Regions from separate parts of the Bradyrhizobium sp. CCGB12 genome, predicted to be linked through region 1. Evidence: riboswitches for the same ligand, from Rfam matches in the RefSeq annotation. Region 1 holds a riboswitch; each other region holds the start of a gene.
The links. Region 1 has a riboswitch for cobalamin ahead of NLM27_RS18700 (TonB-dependent receptor domain-containing protein). Riboswitches for the same ligand answer to the same signal wherever they lie in the genome.

Region 1 (4,884 bases):
GAGCTCCACCGGCCAGGGCGTGAAGAACCGGTACGACGCGCCGGCATTGGCGACGATGCGCGGCACGTTCGGCGGCGTGTTGCCGGAGAACGAGCCGCCGACAAAATTGTAGTCGGCGTAGCGCGCATCGACATAGGCGATGTTGCCCCACAGCCGCAACGGCTCGATCGGCCTGACGGACGCGGCGAGCTCGACGCCCTTCGACTCCTGTCGTCCGGCGATGTTAAGCTGCATGCCGCCGGCGGCGGCATAGACGTTCTTGCGCACGATGTCGTAGGCCGAGAACGACCACTCCGCCCGGTTGTCCCAGAACAGGTGCTTGACGCCGGTCTCATAGGTACGCGAGGTGGTCAGGTCGAGCGGCTGGGTCGGTGCGAGCAGGAAGATGTTGTTGGCCGAGACGTCAGCGCCAGTCGCGTACTGGCTGAAGAAGGTCAGGCCGGGCACGGCATCCCACGTGTAGCCGATACGACCCGTCACCGGTGCCCAGTCTATCGAGTACGGGAAGCCGGCCTTCACCAGCCCGTTGACATCGGTCGAATTGCGGTCGAGCCCGATATGCTCGACGCGGAGGCCACCGACCAGTGCAAATGTGCGGGTCAGCTTCAGCCGGTCCTCGAACGAGAGCGCCTCGTTGTCGATGCGCGCGGTCTGCTGCTTGGTCGTGAGCGAGCCGTAGAAGCCACGGCTGGGATCGACCAAAGAGACAAAATCGTTCGGGAAGGTCGCCGAGCCCGGCCTGACGAAATCAAGGTAGCTCGACGACAGCGTCGTGACCATGCGGTTGTCGAATCCGGCGATATTCGCATCCCAGACCAAGTCGGTGATGTTGCCGACCAGCCGCTGGCTATGCGCGACGTAGAAGCGCTCGCGATATACCTGGTTGTTCGTGGAATCGAACGCCTCGATCTCGTTGTTGAACCAGGTGCGGTCTGCGCCGTAGCCATAGGCCTGGCTCTTCAGCGTCAGGTCGGGCGCCAGCTTCAGCTCGAAGCCGCCGCGCAGCCAGACCTCCTGCGCCACGTTACGATTGTCGAGGACGTTGTAGTTGGTGTTGAAGGTGCGGTCGTCGATCGTGACAGCCCCAAGATCGGTCCTGTTGAAATAATTGCCGGAGACGATCCCCGTCGTCGCGTGCGAGCCGCTGAAGGCGACCGCCACCAGCGGCGCACCCCAATACGCCTTCGAGCGGTCTTCCCGGTACTCGATCGCGCCCCAGATCTTGAGACTGTCGGAGACGCGGTAGTTGAGCTGGCCGGAGACGTCGAAAGTCTTGGTGTTGGTGTCGTCGGCAAAGCCGTTGAGCGAGGCGCGGCTGATGTCGAAGCGATAGTCGAGGCCCCGCACATTGGTGCTGCCGCCCGAGCCGTAATGCGCGCGGAACGAGTTCAGGGAATCCCAGGAGAAATCAGCTTCGTTCCGGATCGCTCCGGTATGCGGCTGCTTGGTGATCAAGTTGATGGCGCCGCCGGCCGCGCCCTCGCCCGACATCAGCGAGGCCGGGCCTTTCAAAAATTCAACGGCTTCAAGATTGGCGGTGTCAATGATCCGCGAAGTCATGTTCTGCGGGCCGATCTTGATGCCGTTATAGAGCGTGTTGATCTGGCTGTTGGTGAAGCCGCGCATGGAGAAGGCCGCGGGCTCGGCCGGATTATCGCCGGAGGTCACACCGACCGCACCCTGCGCCACCTCGGACACGGTGCGATAGCCCTGCTCGCGCATGGTCTGGGCCGAGATCACCTCGACGGTCGCGGGCGTCTCCTGCACGGTCAGGCCGAGGCGCGAGGCGCTTTCGGCGATCGCATTGGTGTTGAGCGGTGTTTGCGCTGCGTCGGTCGGAACGACAGGCTTGGGCGCTGCGGGTGCCGGTGTCGGCCGGCGTGCAGCCGCACGGCGTGCGCTCTGCGCCTCCCGGCCCACTGGCCTCGCCTGCTTGCGGGATTGAGCCGGCGACACCTCGACGGGTGGCAGGGGTTCGCGGGTCTGCTGCGCCAGCGCGGCAGGAACATCGACGGCGGCGAGCGACGTAAGGGCCGCGGAGGCGAGGAGGAATCTGCGCGGTGGTACACGACGGATGGAAGACACGGTTTTGGGCATCGGTATGACGTCAGTGGCACGTCACCGCGAACGAGGTCTCACCTTTGGCCCTTCAGCCGTCCGATGAAGCCGAATGTCTGTACTCCCCGACCGACATCTTCGCGTGTGACCACGGCTGACGGCAGGTCTCCTGGCTCGCGGGTCGTGACCGCTTCGTCGCCTTCCCGGGACCGAGGACCCAGTGGCTTCTGACGAAGGATTCACCGCTTACAGTTGCGGGGGCAGCCGCGGCATTGGGGACAACGTCCCCGCACCGCATTCCCTTTTCATCCCCTTTCGGGGAAACCGTCGCAGCCATCTAGGATTACGATCAAGACAGAGTCAATGTGCAAGCTGCGGCGGTATTGCCACAGCAACCAACTTCCTTGGAGACGAGCATGGAAGGCGAGACCTTCCTCTGGCTGATACGGCATGCGCCGGTCGACGGCATCGCGGGAACGATCCATGCGGCCGACGCGCCGGCCGATCTCGGCGATCCCACGCAATTCCAGGCACTGCGGCAGCGCCTGCCAGGAGGCGCGGCGAGCTATGCCAGCCCGTCGCGGCGCACGGTCGAGACCGCGCAGGCGCTGGGGCTCGCGCCAGAGCTGGTGCCCGAGTTCAGCGAACAGGATTTTGGCGACTGGACCGGCCGTCGGCATGACGAGATCGCCGCGGCTGGCGACGAGACCCATGCGCAATTCTGGAGCGATCCGGCGCACGGGCGGCCACCGGGCGGCGAGAGCTTTGAAGATCAGGTCGCGCGCGTCCGGCTGGGTCTGTCACGGATCGGAGCCGGACCAGCAACGCTCGTCGTGCATTCCGGCACGATCCGCGCTGCACTCTGCATCGCGCTGGATCTGACACCGCAAGGGGCCTTGCGCTTCGTGATCGATCCGCTGTCGCTGACCCGGATCGACCGGCTCGCGAGCGGCTGGCGCGTCGTGTCGGTCAATCAGCGCGCGGCTTGATGCGTATCAGGCCGGCCGGTCCGGCACATTGGCCTGCGCGAAGGTTGCCATGCCGTTGTGGAGGCTGCAGGCGAGGCGCACCAGCGGCAATGCGATCGCGGCGCCCGATCCCTCGCCGAGCCTGAGATCGAGGCTGATCAACGGCTGCACGTTCAGCGCACGCAGCACCAGCCGATGCCCCTGCTCTGCCGATTGATGCGACGGCAACAGGAACGGCCGGCACGAGGGATTGAGACGTACGGCTACGAGCGCTGCGACCGACACGATGAAGCCATCGATCAATACGGGGATGCGGCGCTGTGCGGCCGCAATGATGGCGCCTGAGATCGCCGCGATCTCCAAACCGCCGATGGCACACAGGATCTGCTCCGGCGTCGCTCCCGCAACGCCATGCCGCGCGATTGCAGCATCAATCACGCGCGCCTTATGCACGCGGCCGGCCGCGTCGATGCCGGTACCGCTGCCCGCGATCTCCTCGGCGTTGATGCCGAGCAGGCTTGCTGCAATCGCCGCCGCCGTCGTGGTGTTGCCGATGCCCATCTCTCCGAAGATCAGGAGATCGGGCTGATGGGCCTCCGCGCGCGCGACGGCGCGCCGACCGGTTTCGAAGGCGAATGCCAACTCGGCAGGTGTGAGCGCGGCTTCGACGCTGAAATCGCGCGTGCCACGACGCGGCTTGTCGGTAACGACGCCCGCCATCTCCGCCTCGGCCAGCGTACCGGCATCGACGACTTCGAGGTTCGAGCTAAGCTCACGCGCCAGCACCGAGATCGCAGCACCGCCCGAGGCAAAATTCGCCATCATCGCGATGGTCACGGCTTGCGGATAGGCCGACACGCCCTGCGCGACGATGCCGTGATCACCGGCGAACACGATGATCGGCACGCGCGCGGCGCGGGGCTGCTCCGTCGCCTGCAGGCCCGCAAGCTCGATGGCGAGCTGCTCGAGCCGGCCGAGAGCGCCGGTCGGCTTGGTCAATTGCGCCTGCCGCCCGATCGCTGCCTCGCGATGATGCGCGGAGATCTCAGGGCATTTCTGGGTGACCCATTCGGGGAGCATGCTGCCTCGCTTACATCAGGCGCTTGAGAATGTAGCTGTCCATGATCCAGCCATGCCGCTCGCGCGCCTCTTGCCGCAGGGCGACGATGCGCGGGCCGACTTCGGCGAGCGGACCAGACATGATGATCTGATCGGGCATGCCGAGATAGGCGCCCCACCAGATGTGGAGCCCGGCCGGATCGAGCGACTGGAACGCCGCGCCGCCGTCGAGCATCACCACCACGGTGTCGACGCCCTGCGGCCAGCCGCCTTCGCGCAGGCGGCGGCCTGTCGTGACCAGGAACGGCTCGCCGATGTCGTTGAGCGGCAGCGCATGCGCCGCGCACAACGCCTGGATCGAGGTGATCCCGGGCACGACCTCTATATCAGGCAACGGATTGAGCCGCCGTGCGATGCGCAGCGAGGAATCGTAAAGCGATGGATCGCCCCAGATCAACAGCGCGACCTTGCCGTTACCTTCGAGATGATTCGCGATCGTTTGCGACCAGGTCGCGGCCACGGCATCGTGCCAATCGTCCACGCCCTTGCGGTAATCCGTCTCGCCCGCATCGCGCACGGGAAGATCGAACTCGGCGATCCGCGTGCTCGCGCTGGTGAGCACGTCCGCGCAGATCGTTCGCCGCAGATCCGCAAGATCGGATTTCGCCGTCCCCTTGCGGGGGATCAGGACGAGATCGGCGGCGTTGATGGCACGGATCGCGGCGCGCGTGAGCTGCCCGGGATCGCCGCAACCGATGCCTATCAGGGAGAGCGTGAGCATCGCGAGCGCGAAGGACGG
Region 2 (4,884 bases), 4.6 Mb from region 1:
GATCCAGATGCCGGTGACGCCGATGATCAGGCAGATACCGGAGATCCAAAGCACGACCAGCCGCCACAGCGGCCCATCTTTGCGCAGCACGGTCGGATAGATCCAGTGCGGGATCGAGCCGAGCCAGTTCCAGACGCGTTCGGTGTGGTTGGTGTCGAGCGCGATCTCGCCGGAGCGTGAGGAGACATAGAGCTTGGTACCGGCATTGTCGCCGAGCGTAATGATGTAAAGCGGTCGCAGCGGATCGTAGCGGGCCGTCACGCTCCATTGGTCCCGATCGATGAGTTCTTCGAGCTGCGGCGATGTACTTGCGGGATGATGTTGTGCGACCGCAAGCGCCTGCTGTTCGGAAACACCGGTGATGTCCCGGCCATCGGCTGCAGAGATCGCCCGCCGCTTGCCGTCCCAGCCGGCTATCCGATACACCGGCTCGTCGGCCAGCATGGAAAGCCGAAGATCGCGCGGATAGCGCGTGGCGCCCGCCGTCTTCATCGCGTCGTCCGGCGACAACGCCACTTTCTCCCATTCAATATCAGGAAGCGCTGCCAGCCTTTCCTTGTCGGAAAGGCCGGGAAAAGCGACGTACATCATCACCACGCCGGAAACGAACCACATGGCGAAAAACAGGCAGGTGACGATGCCGACCCAGCGGTGGCCGATGTATAGCCACCGCCGAAGTGTGCGTTTCAGGGTTCGTGCCACGCTCAGAACTTCACGTTGACCGCGAGCTGCGCAGTGCGTGGCATGCCGAGCAGCCACTGAGTGGTGCCGCCCGACATCGTGTACACCTCGTCGAAGAGATTGTAGATGCGGAACGACACGGTGGTGTTGAGATCAGGCTTCCATTGCACGCCGGCATTGACAATGTTGTAGGCCGGGCGTGTCACCGTGTTGGCATTGTCCGCATAAGTCCTGCCGACGATCTGTACGCCCGCGTTGGCCGACCAGTTCGGTGCAAAAGCCCAGGTCGCCCAGATATTGGAGACGTTCTGCGGTACATTGACAGGTACGTTACCGGCATAATTCGCACTTCCGCCGCCGACCGCCTGCACGAAGTCATCGTACTTCGCGCGCAGGAAGGCGGTATTGGCATCGATTCGCCAACCATAATCGAGCAGGAAGCCGACCGATGCTTCGACGCCGCGCGATGATTGCTGGCCGACCTGGACGGTCAGCGAAGGAATGTTGGGGTCGCGTGCCAGCAAGTTGTTCTTCACGATCTCATAGCCGGCCAGAGTCCATTCGCCGCGGCCGCCCCAGAACGATTGCTTAACACCAATTTCGATCTGTCTGCCGGTGGCCAGGTCGAAGCTCTTGTTTGCGGAGGACAGTGAGATGAGCCCTCCGACCGGATCGACCGCGGTGGCGTACTGGCCATAGAAAGCGAGATCCTTGACCGGTGTATAGACCGCTCCGGCGCGCCAGGTTGTCGAGGAGAACGATTTCTCGAAGTGGTTGGCCGGCGAGACATAGTCAGTGCGCGTGATTGTCGGTTCGTCCTGGCGGATGCCGGCAATCAAGGACAGTTGCTCGGTGACCGACAGCCTGTTCTCGGCAAATAGCGCATACTGGTTAGTCACACTGCCGTAACCCGGAATTGTGGCGTTTGGGCTGTTGAATACGCCCGGAACGAAATTGAACGGGTTGACGGACGACGAGCCGCCGTAGGGTGAATTGTTGGTGTGGGTAAAATTGATGCTGTTGACGTCGAAGCCTGCGACGAACTCATTGGCCATACCAAGGACATGCCCGCGGAATTTCGCATCCATGCGATTGCCGACCTGCTGCTGATCGTGAAAAATCTCGATGTAGCTGCTTCGGTTGATGAGGCCAGTGGCGGGGTTATAGGCGTAGCTTTCGACGTCCTTCCAGTGCCGCTTGGAGTTAAGATAGTAAAGTGTGTTCTGAACCGAAATTCCGTCGGCGATCTGCCATTCGGTCTTCACCTGATTCCAGCTGTCCTGGTAGCGGATGTGGCTGTCGCTGACGTTGTAATTCTTGAAACGTAGCGATTCGTCGAGCCTGCCGTTGATCAGCGGCGTGCCGAAGTAGCGCGAAGGGTCGCGGTCACCGTAGTCCGTAGACAGCGTCCAGGTGACGTCTTCGCTCTGCTTGATCTGGACCACGGCATGAAGCGCGACATTCGAGGTGTTGTCGCGATCGACCCAGCCATCCGACATGTTGCCGGAGGCGGTGATCCGATAGGCGACGTTCTCGCTGACCGGACCGCCACTGTCCACGGCAATTCGCCGCGTCGTGTTGCTGTCCAGCGAGACCTCGGCTTGGTTGCGGGAGATCCACAACGGCAGTTTTGAAACCACGTTGATGGCGCCGCCGACCGCGCCCGCGCCGTACAACACCGATGCAGGGCCGCGCAGCACCTCGATGCGCTCGGTCGACCAAGTGTCGAACGGAAAGGTCACCGTCCCGGCGCCGATATAGAGCTGGGTGCCATCATACAGCGTCATGACGGAGCCGAGGCCCGTGAAGCCGCGGGTATTGAACGAGACGCCGCCATTGCCCGGTGCCGGGCTCGCCGTGAAGCCGGTGGCGTTTTGCGTTACCGCGTCGACGATGTTCTGTTGGCCGCGCTCGGCGATGGTTTCAGCGGAGATCACCTCCACGCTGGCCGGAGTCTGCAGTCGTGTGAGGCCGAGCCGGCTGCCCGCCGTGGTCGCGCCGGTGAGGTTGAGCGTCGGCGCGGCGAAGACAGGTCCAGTCGGCGCGGAAATCGGTGTATCGGTGTTGGCAGCCATGTTGTGCTGCTGGCGCGAACGCGCGGCGCGGGCGGCAGCAGAACTGCGTCGGGTGCTGCGGGTACTCGGCGGCGTTGCCGGCGGCTGCACCACCACGGGGTCGAGCATCTGGACCGGACTTGCGGACTGTGCCCAGCCGTCTGTCGACAACACGAAACAGGAGAATGCAACTGAACGGAGCAACGCGCGGCGATGCCGTGGCGCGAAGATGGTACGGGAGGTCATCAATAGGACTCGCGATAACGTGGCACGTCACCGCGAACGCAGTCTGGCCACTGCCCCAAGAGGACGGCAGCCCAACACCCACCAGGACACCCCGCCCAATGTGCTCGCGTGTGACCACGACTGACGGCAGGTCTCCTGGCTCGCGGGTCGTTACCTGTCGCCGCCTTCCCAGGCCCGCAGGCCCAGTGGCGTTTGGCGAAGGCTCACCGCTTACAGTTGCGGGGGCAGCCACGGCGTTGGGGGATCCCCGCACCGTATTCCCTATTGATCTCCCGAAGGAGAACCGTCGCAGGCACCCTAGTTTTATTTGCAAAGGGCTGTCAACTAGCCGTCCCGAGACAGATCAACGCGCCGCACCGTCATCGGCCCGACGTGCCGATCGCTCAGCGTTCGTCCGGCAGCTCGACTCAGCGTCAGTCCCTTCTCGCAAAAATATTCCACTTTACCGAAATTCGGATTTGTCGTATGTGTCGCCCGTCCCGGCCCACCAAAGGGGCGGTCGTACGTCGTCACGAACGCGGGCTGGGATTGCGGTGGACGCGGGCGGCGTTGAAGGCGGGCTGTGGCGTGCAGGGCGAGATGAACCTCGTGAGCATGGCACGTCCTGCGAAGACGGACGGCGCCTGTGCCCTGCGAAGCCTCTTGGCGAAGCAGGGTCGTCCGCGTACGGCGAAACCGTGTGGTCCTGGCCGTCGTTGCTACGGTCAAGCCTTGGCGAAGGCGTCATCGCGTCAACCGGCGCGGTGTCGTGAATTTCGCAGGGGTGAGGGAGGCCAGAAGGAACTCGGCTCCCGGGAGAGCGCGGCATAGGCCGTCAAACCATCGCGCAGGGAAGGCCTGGTCTCGGCTGCCCTGTGTCTCCCCTGTGCACTGCGTGTGCATTCGTTCAGCGCAGGGGTCTTATGGGTGCCAGCCGGCGCCCGGTCTTCCCTGCGCCCTTTCTGGCGAGAGGGTGTGAAGAGGAGAGCGCAGCTCGGGCAGAACATGCCGCGAGGACGCGACGGCGTGTCTGCGAATTGCCTGCCAAATGACCTTCCGTGCGAGCATGATGCATCGGCCTCGGTGGAGGTGGTCGTTCCTTCCAGAATCTGCCTTGATGCGACTTCAGCGCGGAGGAGTGTGGAATGAGCAGCTTGGTGATCTCTGGTGGCCGGGTGGTGGATCCCGCGAGCGGGATGGACGCCATCGGCGACGTGGCGGTTGTGGACGGCAAGATCGCCGCGGTTGGCTCCTCGCTCGGCGGCGCGGAGCGGGTCATCGACGCCACCGGCCTCGTGGTCGCGCCCGGCTTCATCGATCTGCACGCGCATGGCCAGTCGATCCCGGCCGACCGCATGCAGGCGTTCGACGGCGTGACGACCACGCTCGATCTCGAGGCCGGTGTGCTGCCGGTCGGGTCCTGGTATGAGCGGCAGGCGAGGAAAGGGCGCGTGCTGAACTACGGCGCCGCCACCAACTGGGCCTTTGCGCGCATCGGCGCGATGACGGGCTCAAATGCGGAGAGCTCGCTGGAGGCGTTCGGCAACGCCATGCGCGACCGCCGCTGGATGGACAACGTCGCGACCGATGCCGAGGTCGCGGGCATCCTCGAGCGCCTCGGGCGGGGCCTGAACGAAGGCGGCATCGGCATCGGCATCTTGAACGCCTATGCGCCGGGCGCCGGCGTGCAGGAGCTGACGGCGGTCTGCCAGTTGGCTGCGGCCAAGGACGTCCCGACCTTCACCCACGTCGCCTTCATGTCGCGTATCGACCCCGAAAGCGCGGTGGAAGCCTATATCCGGCTGATCGGCTATGCCGGCGCCACCGGCGCGCACATGCATATCTGCCATTTCAACTCGTCGAGCAAGACCGACATTGCGCGCTGCCGCGTGCTGGTCGAGAAGGCGCAGGCGCAGGGCCTGCC
Region 3 (4,884 bases), 1.5 Mb from region 1:
ACGTCTCGATCGAAATGACGTCGGCATCCATATCCGCGATAGCATCAATGATGTCGTTAAATTCGGAATAACACATATGAGTATGAATCTGCGTTTCGTCTGCAACGACTGAAGAGCAAATGCGAAAGCTGTCTACGGCCCAATCGAGATAGCTTTTCCACTGTGACTTGCGCAGCGGCAATCCTTCACGCAACGCCGCCTCGTCTATCTGAATGATTTTTGCTCCGGCGTTCTGAAGGTCGGCCACCTCGTCCCGGATCGCGAGCGCGATCTGTACGCAAGCCTTGCTCCGGGGGATATCATCACGAACAAACGACCAGTTCAGAATGGTCACCGGCCCAGTTAACATTGCCTTCACCGGCTTCTCGGTCATCGACTGCGCATAGCGCCACCAGTCGACCGTCATCGGCCTCGGACGGGAGACGTCTCCAAACAGAATCGGCGGACGGACGTAGCGTGAGCCATAGGACTGAACCCAGCCGTGTTTCGTGAAGGCGAAGCCCGATAGCTTCTCACCGAAATACTGCACCATGTCATTTCGCTCGAACTCGCCATGCACGAGCACATCGAGCCCTATGTCGTCCTGCCATCTCACTGCACGCGCCGTTTCCGCTTTGAGAAACTGCTCGTACTGCGCGTCACTCAACGTTCCCTGCGCGTGGGACGCACGGGCACGACGAATCTCCGCAGTCTGCGGGAATGATCCAATCGTCGTCGTTGGGTACGCTGGGAAGGCGAATCGCGCGCGCTGAAGCTCGACACGCTCAGCGTACGGCCTGTCGCGGCGACGCATTGTTTGGCCAATCGTCGTCATACGTCGGGTGACATCGGCGTTGTGAATCTTAGACGACTTCTCGCGAGCCACGGCCGCCCGTTTGGAAGCCGCAAGGCGGCGAGATACATGGGCATGATTGCCGGCGAGCGCACTTCCCAATGTGGCCAGTTCCTTGATTTTCTGGACCGAGAACGACAGCCAACTCTTTACATCGAAATCGAGATCGCTTTCGAGCTCCAGGTCGACTGGGACATGAAGCAGCGAACATGAAGGAGCGATCTCGACGCGGTCATGACCCAGCTTTGCGATAGTGGGCGCCAGCTTGTTGAACAAGTCCGGCAGATTGGAGCGCCAGACATTTCGCCCATCAATGACTCCAAGTGAGAGAACGAGATCGCTCCGGGCTATGGCGGCGATGAGGCTCAACTGATCTGAGCCCCGAACCAGGTCGACGTGAACGCCAGCCACGGGCAAGGCCAAGGCTGTATCGAGATTGTCGCCGAGGCTCCCGAAATAGGTAGCCAGCATGATTTTGAGGCCGGGTACCTGCTTTGCGAAATGGGTATATGCCCGCCGCAATGAGCCGCGTGATGCTTCGTCTAGGTCAAGGACTAGGCAGGGCTCGTCGAGCTGAACCCATTCCGCACCTCGCGCGGCTAGTTCACGAAGGACATCGACATAGACCGGTAGAAGCTGGTCCAGCAGCAACAGTGGATTGAACGCTGGATCTGCGCTCTTGCCGAGTTTCAGGAAGGTGACGGGTCCAACCAGCACGGAGCGCGTCTGGTATCCAAGGCTCTTTGCCTCCTCGTATTCCTCAATCGGCTTACGCGAGGAAAGCTTGAAGGTTTGGTCCTTGCGAAGTTCCGGGACCATGTAATGGTAGTTGGTGTCGAACCACTTTGTCATTTCCTGCGCTGCCGCGCCGTGTCGATGATCGGCATGCCCACGATCTGCATATTCTTCTGCGCCGCGCGCCATGGCGAAGTAGGTCTTGAGTGACACCGGCCCTGCCACCCAACCGTAAACGTCGGGAATCGCGCCGACCATCACGCTGGTATCGAGCACATGGTCATAGAGCGAGAAGTCGTTCGAAGGAATGACGGTCGCGCCGAGCGACTTTTGCCGGGCCCAGTTGGCGAGACGAAGTCCGGCCGCAGCCTCCAAGAGCTGCGCTTCGCTTGACTTACCGGCCCAGTAGCTCTCAACCGCGAATTTGAGTTCGCGGCGCGGACCGATGCGCGGCATACCCAGCGTTGCAACGCGAACTGAAATGTTGGACATCGCTTCAACCCCATGTTTGGAGGCGAGGCGAAGGTGGATGCGCGCAGGTACAGGCCGCCGCAGTGGCAACTGCTTGACGCACCACCGGGACACCCCGCCCGTGGACGAAATCGTTGCCGGGGCAGGTCTCCTGGCTCGCGGATCATCGCTGCTGTCCGGCCTTCCCGAAGCCAACCGGCCTCAGTGACAATATTGGACAGCGGCTCGCCGCTTACAGTTGCGGGGGCAGCGCCGGCATCACACCGGCTTCCCTCTTAGCTCCGGATCAAGCGAGACCCAGAGAACCTCGGACGGAATCAACTTCCTGCAAAACAATCGTTTCGTCAACCCTTCAACATCGCGGCCGCATCCTCCTGGCCGATTGGACACACGCCAAATGGGGAGACATCTGATCCGAGCCGCAACGCATGGCCAAGCCTCGTGACGTCCGCCCGAGTGGATTGTAAATATCTGCCGACCATTTGTGCGCGCGCGGGCTTCACACGTCTCCGGTACCGTTTGCCATCGGCTGGCTGCTGGCGACCGCCAGATCATGGTCGCGAAGTGTGGTCATCGGAAACAGTGGGTGCGCAGGCAGAGGCGTCTGGTCTTCGACTTCGGAGTCTCGATCAATTCGGGGCGTCGCGACGCGGCTTATCCGACGAAGCCGTGGAGGACCTTTTAAAAGAGCGTTCCGGCGCGAATCTGAGGCGGCATGTGCCTGCTGGGCGATTTCATCTCACTTTGACGGAACGGCAATGAAGCCTGGCGCGCTCTGTCGGACTGGGGGCAGGGCGTTGTGGCGATCTCGTGTCGAAAAGCCGTGATGCTATCGAGAGCGTCGCGAAGTACACATAGCATTTGATCAGAACGCGACGGAATGTTGCGATCACTACGAGGGAGAGTGTTTGCGCCGAGCGCATCTCGGACGGAGTCGCGTTGCGGCAAACCAGATTATGTAAAGGTACGGAGCACCGGCGTCGCATTTGTTGCATGCACAGCGCCATAAAGAGTAAGTTGTAAATCGCGATCATTGGCGCGGCCGTGCGGAAGCAACGCGAACTGATGGCATCTTTGTTGGGAGCGAAGATCGAGAGTGGCTGTTCAAGTTCGCCAAAGAGTATGACGTGCTAGTGCGGCCGCCCAAAACTGGTAGCGTGCATGAAGTGGCGCGAGCCAGACCTAAGCCCAGAGTTCTAGTGCTCCGCAGCTTCCCGACAGAGCCTCGAGCGGGTCGCCGACGACGGCGAGGTTGGCGCCCTGGCTCACGACCGCGGAACTGACCGGTGATCAGACTTCCGCCGCTAGCTGGTCGCGCCCTCGGTTTGTGCCCTCCGACCGGAATTGGATGGTGAACCAGTCGCTTAATCGACCGTTTGCTGGCTACGTACGCACCTTCTTCCAAGAGGCGTGAAGCCTTGGCATCCGGAAAAGCGGCGCGTCGACCAACTCGGGCCTTGAGGCCGCTAGCAGTTTGGCAGCTTCACGGACATCCGGGCTGCAAGTTTTGAAGAGCATTTCAGTGAAAGAGCATCGCGACTGCCCGCCATATCCCAGCCCAGAGCAGCGCATTAAAAAGGAGCGCTGCAATCAGCCCGTAGTTCCAAACCCTCCTCGGTCGCGAATCATTGCCATGTGATCTGCAATAGGCGGTGTTGCGTTTGAGCGTCGGTTGTCTCATGGGGCAGCGTTCTTCCTACACTGATCAAGAGCCATGGCGACATATGCTGCTGAGTTGGCTCCAGCGAGACCTGCGTCGCATTGGCGGCTACGGTCATCATCGGCAATCGGCATGCCATGCGAAGAACGTCACAGCGCTGAGAAAAGCGGCGTCTGAGCCGGCCGGCAGAGTGATTTAGCTACGCCATTGTCGGGTTATCGACATAGACGTCCTAAGCCGGACATCACCGACACGAGAAGGCGTCCTTTCAAACAGAAGTATGCCTGCACGGCTTAGCTTCTCCTCATTCGCTGGGAGCTATCGGCCGAAAGGCGCTCAAGCAATGCGGCAATGTTTAAGGATGTTCTCGCAGCTTGATGGCGGCTGGGCGAGAAGTCTGCTGGTGAGACATTCCAGGAAGGTGTCCTCGAGCGCCAAAGGCTGCAGGACATTCTTGGTCAAGGCTCCGTAGCACGGCGCACTTGTTCAGCATCACATCAGTTGTCCCCCGTCAGGTATTCGAGCATCCTATTGCAAGCCCCCTCAGCCGTGGCGAACGTTCGGAAGGGCGAACCACCGATTTTTATGGCGCCACGGCTATCGCCAAGCGGTCGCCACGACGCCACATAGCCGGAACGTCCGTGAAAGCCGGGGCCGGTCGGGGTCGCATAGGTGATCACAAATGAGAAACTACGGCCAGTTGCGCTCCATACTTCCAGGTGCTCGACGGCTCGGTGAAATTGAAGGGTCATCGCCAGTCGTTCACCTGTAGTTGGGAGCTCCACGCCAGAATGAAATGGACCGTGTTGTGGGGCCGTAGAGATCGCCACTGCCGCCTCGGATATATCGGTAAGTGACGCTTGCGTCGTGCATCGGCGATCGCTGCAGGATAAGTCAACGTTCGAACTCAATCACACTCGACAGGTTAGTCGACGCTCCTGCGAGAATCGGGCCAGTTGCAGTATTGCCCCTCAAAGATATAGCCGCGCTCAATTTGAGCATGCCAAGCAAGTTACAGTCTGAGGCCGGGCGAACGCATCAACAGCCGGCTATACCCGGCCGAGCGTTGGCTATTAGAGCGATCAGTTGCGGTTAAACACTTCTTGTGAATACTCAACGCGCGGTCTTGTCACACTGCAGCGCGGTGCCGAAATCCAACGGCTTTACTACTGATCTGCGCGCAATC
Region 4 (4,884 bases), 220 kb from region 1:
GCCCGGTCCGCCGCCCGTGCTGACCAAGCGCGGCGCCGACATCCTGGTGCGCGTCGAGAAGCTGCTGGATGATGCGGCCAAGACTGCGAACAAATCGTCGGCCGCCGACATCAACCCGGCCAAGCCGTCCTCGTCAACGAGTGCGCTCGCCTTCCCGCAGAATTATGCGGAAGAGAACGCCAACGCCTCCGCCCCGCGCAAGAACTGATCGAAACCCGTGCGGCTGATCCTGATCACATTGACGGCCCTTCTGCTCGCGAGCGTGGTCGGCGTCGGCGCGACCTGGATGACGACGACGCGCGGCACCGAGATCGGCACGCTGACCATCGGCGCCTGGACCGCGCGGCCGCGCACCGGCACCGCCGACGTCGATCCCTATTCGCGCGCCACCATCGTGCGCAACGGCGAGCTGCCGATCGGCACCGGCGACGGCGTCGCCTTCACCGCGACGGCCGACGACAAGAAGAAGGCGCTCGACGGCCGCTGCGACGTGATCGTCTCCGGCGTGACGCCGCCGGCGCGGTTCTGGACGCTGACGCTCTACGACCGCAAGGGCCACCTCGTCGCCAACTCGCTGCAGCGCTACGGCTTCACCAGCCAGGAGATCGTGCGGCAATCCGACGGCTCGTTCGAGATCCGCATCGCCTCGCGCTCGCGCGCCGGCAACTGGCTGCCGACCGGCGGCATCGAGCGCTACGCCCTGATGCTGCGCCTCTACGACACCCCGGTCGGGGTCGCCACGCGTACCCAGCGCGATGCGCCGATGCCCACCATCAGCACGGTGGGCTGCTCATGATCCGCCTGCTGTTCACCATCGTCGCCGGCATCGTTCTGGGCCTCGTGGTCCATCTCGTCAGCGTGCTGGCGCTGCCACGGATCGCGACGCAGGATGCCTATTCGCGGCTGACGCCGATGACGAAGCTCAACGGCGTCACCCAGCTTCCCCTCGCCGATCCGCAGACCTCACCGATGCCGTTCATGGACCCGGCCTTTGCGCTCGCGATCTGCCGCTACGACCTCACGGGCGGGCCGCTCAAGCTCACGGTGCCCGTCAGCCAGGCCTACACCTCGGTGTCGTTCTACACCCGCAACGAGATCGCCTATTACGCCATCAACGACCGCTCGGCGGGCCGCAAGGTGATCGAGCTCGACCTGATGACGGAAGCGCAGCACAACGAGCTGCCCGAGGACGAAGAGGTCACCGCGGCCGACCGGCTGATCATCGATTCCCCAAGCACGACGGGCCTGATCGTGATGAAGGCGCTCGCCGCCGAGCCGGGCCTCATGCCGCAGGCCCAGGCCACGCTTCAAGCCGCAACCTGCGCGCCGCAGACCGAAGCGCCCGCCAAGGCCGAAGCGCCGCGCGGCCGCCGCTGAGCAGGCCGCTTCGGCGGCGCAACAACAAAAACATGAAAAACAACCCCATGCACAGTAGCGAGGGCGTTGAAATCATTGCGCTCTTCGGTTGACGATCAGAAGCAGCCGGGCCGCGCGCCTTCGCCCCTTTGACACGTCGGGCAAAACACCGGCATATTGGCATCATCGAGAGTTTGTCACACCCGCGCGGGAAGCCGTCCGCCGCGGGTGTTTTCATGGTGGTGTCAACGATTCGTTTGAAGTGAGACACGGATTTCTACGTCGGCCCGTGCGGGTCGAGCAAAACTGCAACACAGTGCCGCCATCAGACGACCCGCCGGCTAAAGTCTCCGCGCGAATGTTGACGCGTATAGTGCCAGATGCCAGTTTCGTGATCGGTAGTGTCCGCGAGGACAATCCAAGGGAATGCGGTGCGTCCGTTACGGCGGGCAATTCCGCGGCTGCCCCCGCAACTGTAGGCGGATAGCCGACGGCCAAACGAACCACTGGAGCCCCGAATTGGGCCTCTGGGAAGGCGGTCGAAGGCGATGACCCGCGAGCCAGGAAACCTGCTGCCAGCCATGAGTCACGCGCGAACGCATTGGGCGGGGTGCCCCGATGTCGGAGGAGTAGCCAGCGCATCTGCCGCCTAGGGCGAAGGCAGATGACAAAGGCAACCGCGGTGACAGTTTGTTTGCGTCGCCGCAGAGCATTGTCGTGCAATATCATTTCGTTTCTGGCATTGCGCCGGAGTTTTCGCGTGTTCGTATCGGTATCTCTCAGGGCTTCGCAGGCCAAATTCGGGGCGCTACACCTGCCCTGCTCGCCTTAGCTCTTTCGACATCGCTGTCCTCAGTGGCGACGGCACAGACTGCGGCTCCCGGTGCCTCCCAGGAGGTCGGACCGGTGATCGTCTCACCGGCCATGTCCAAGCCGGCTCCCGCCGTCAGCCCTGGCAATCAATGGTCGCGGACCGCGCGACGCGTCCCGGCGCGTAACCGTAGTGGTGCAGTGGTCGCGGCTCCGGCGGCGCAGCCGTCAAGCGGCCCGGTGCAGACGCCGCTCAACACGGCCGCCGTTACCGATGTCGGCTCTCGGCTCGGGATCACGGCGCGGGAAATGCCCGCGACCGTCGAGGTCATCAGCCAGCAGACGATGCAGGATCAGGGCATCAGGACCACGACCGAGGTCGCCAAGGCTGCGGTCGGCGTCACCGGCGGCGATGCGCCCGGCGCGCCCGCGATCTTCTCGATGCGCGGCTTTTCCGGTGACCAGCTCAGCACGCTCTACAACGGCATCCCGATCGGGCCCTCGACCATGACCGGCCGCCCCATGGATGTGGCAGGCCTCCAGCAGGTCGAGATCATCAAAGGGCCGGACTCGCTGGTGGCGGGCCTCGGCGCGACCGGCGGCGCAATCAACTATGTCACCAAGGCGCCGCACACTGGCCCGATCGTCAACGACGCCTTCACCTCCTACGATTCCTTCAACGGCTACCGCGCCGGCTACGGCTCCGGCGGCAGCACGCTGATCAACGGACTCGATTATCGCTTCGACATCAGCCATTTCAACGACAAGAGCTTCATCGACGATGCCTATTCGAAGCTGAGCAATGTCTCCGGGCAGTTGAACTATCGCGTCAACGACAGCCTGAAGGTCTGGGGCGCGGCCGAGTACAGGCAGGACAAGGACCGTTTCTACTGGGGAACGCCGATCGTGCCGGCGAACGCGCCGGGCGTTGTGCCGACATCGGGGATCGTCTCCGGGACCTGGAGCAATTACTACCTCGGCGGCGGCACGCCTGTTACGCCCACCATCGACGCGCGCACGCTGACGACGAATTACAACGTGCTCGACAATCGTAGCGGAGCGGGCGAGCTCTGGCTGCGGTCAGGCTTTCAATGGGACATCACCAACAACGTCTCGCTGAAGAGCCAGGTTTACGGCTATGACGCCCATCGGCACTGGTTCAACAACGAGATCACGTCGTTCGACCAGACCGTCGGCAATTTTGCCGGCGCGCAGAGCATTTATCGTGAGCGCCTAGCGCTGGATCACGCACAGCGGCTCTACGGCAACATCACCGACCTGACTATCAATTCCGATATCGGCGGCATGGACAATCGTTTCGTCGCAACCGTGGCCGCGAGCAACAACCAGTTCAACGTCTCGCAGGACACGCTGTTCTTCAGCGATTACGTCGATTTGCTTAATCCGGACCGCGGTCTTTATGGTCCACGAAGCGACGAGAAGATCTACACCCGCGTCAACACCGCCTCGCTGTCGTTCGAGGACCGGCTCAAGCTGACATCGACCTTCGCGCTTATCGGCGGCATTCGCTTCGAGGACATCAAGCTAGACCGCACGCGCTACTCCCCCGACGGCGTGCTGCGCACCGACCGCGGCTATCCGTTCTCGAAAGTGTTCAATCCCGTCACCGGCCGCGTCGGCTACACCTGGGAGGTTACCCCGGGCGTCATGCTTTACAGCCAGTATGCGACGGCGGCCGACCCGACGGTCGCCAACATCTTCATCCTCGCGCCACAGGTGCCGTTGCTGCTGACGACGTCGCGAACCTACGAGACCGGCGTGAAAGTGCAGTCGGCTGACAAGCGCACCGAGTTCACCGCGTCCGCGTTCGATATCGAGCGCAAGAACGTCTACGTCCCCGAAAGCGGCATCGTCTTCAACGTCGCCGGCAAGATCGCCTCCAAGGGCATCGAGCTCGCCGCAGCGACCAATCCGTTCGGCGGGCTGAAGCTGTGGGGCAATGTCGCCTTCGTGCAGTCGCGCTTCGTCGACTTCAGTTACGTCGACGGCAACGGAGTGTTCCAGTCCTACTCCGGCAATACGCCGCCCAATGTTCCGAACTTCGTCGCCAATGCCGGTGCGTCCTACCGCTTCGAGACGGCCTTACCGGTGGAGATCGGTGCGTCCATGCGCCATGTCGGCGACCGCTTCAACTACCAGGACAATCTGGTTGTCATGAATGCCTACACGACCTTCGATGCGTTTGCGTTCGTCGACATTCCAAAGTCATATTTCACGGGTGTCGAGAAGACGCGGATCAGTTTCCGCGTGAGAAACCTGACCAACAAGCTCTACGCGGCGTGGGGCGATCCCGGATACACCGACCAGATCATTCTCGGTGCGCCCCGCAGCTACGAGGTGGCAGCGTCGTTCAAGTGGTAGTGGTAGCGCGCAGCCGGCAAGGCGCGCGCGATCCGATCTTCATGCGGGATCCTCGCCTTTGAGCGATGGCCCGCCGGCGCCGCGCACCCGATATGAGCGAGTGACCGACACAGACACGCCAGACTGCATCTCTGCCTGGCGGATCGCGTCTCGTTCGAAGCCAAAATGAGACTACTATTTTGTCGCTCGGCACCGATTGACTCGATAATTAGTTTACACTAATCATAAGCTACAACTAATTATCTCTCTTGCTACTGGAGGACCCGCAGGCATGACCGGCGCCGCGCGGGGTAGCTATGGCTAAAGACAGCGCGCAACTGGCTGCTCTCGGCGATC

Region 2: linked by a shared signal. The riboswitch ahead of NLM27_RS39365 (TonB-dependent siderophore receptor) and the one ahead of NLM27_RS18700 (TonB-dependent receptor domain-containing protein) in region 1 are both predicted to bind cobalamin.
Region 3: linked by a shared signal. The riboswitch ahead of metE (5-methyltetrahydropteroyltriglutamate--homocysteine S-methyltransferase) and the one ahead of NLM27_RS18700 (TonB-dependent receptor domain-containing protein) in region 1 are both predicted to bind cobalamin.
Region 4: linked by a shared signal. The riboswitch ahead of NLM27_RS19600 (TonB-dependent receptor domain-containing protein) and the one ahead of NLM27_RS18700 (TonB-dependent receptor domain-containing protein) in region 1 are both predicted to bind cobalamin.

What each region holds. Positions count from the first base shown of each region.
Region 1 is NZ_JANADO010000001.1:3,948,718-3,953,601, forward strand. Features, by position in the region: gene NLM27_RS18700 (TonB-dependent receptor domain-containing protein) at 1-2,085, opposite strand, end outside; cobalamin riboswitch at 2,200-2,402, opposite strand; gene NLM27_RS18705 (histidine phosphatase family protein) at 2,475-3,047, shown strand; gene cobT (nicotinate-nucleotide--dimethylbenzimidazole phosphoribosyltransferase) at 3,054-4,106, opposite strand; gene cobF (precorrin-6A synthase (deacetylating)) at 4,117-4,866, opposite strand.
Region 2 is NZ_JANADO010000001.1:8,547,189-8,552,072, forward strand. Features, by position in the region: gene NLM27_RS39360 (PepSY domain-containing protein) at 1-702, opposite strand, end outside; gene NLM27_RS39365 (TonB-dependent siderophore receptor) at 705-2,981, opposite strand; cobalamin riboswitch at 3,089-3,284, opposite strand; gene NLM27_RS39370 (amidohydrolase family protein) at 4,106-4,884, shown strand, end outside.
Region 3 is NZ_JANADO010000001.1:5,490,686-5,495,569, reverse strand. Features, by position in the region: gene metE (5-methyltetrahydropteroyltriglutamate--homocysteine S-methyltransferase) at 1-2,059, opposite strand, end outside; cobalamin riboswitch at 2,162-2,354, opposite strand.
Region 4 is NZ_JANADO010000001.1:4,170,176-4,175,059, forward strand. Features, by position in the region: gene NLM27_RS19585 (transglycosylase domain-containing protein) at 1-208, shown strand, start outside; gene NLM27_RS19590 (DUF1214 domain-containing protein) at 218-796, shown strand; gene NLM27_RS19595 (DUF1254 domain-containing protein) at 793-1,377, shown strand; cobalamin riboswitch at 1,739-1,948, shown strand; gene NLM27_RS19600 (TonB-dependent receptor domain-containing protein) at 2,263-4,548, shown strand; gene NLM27_RS19605 (helix-turn-helix transcriptional regulator) at 4,845-4,884, shown strand, end outside.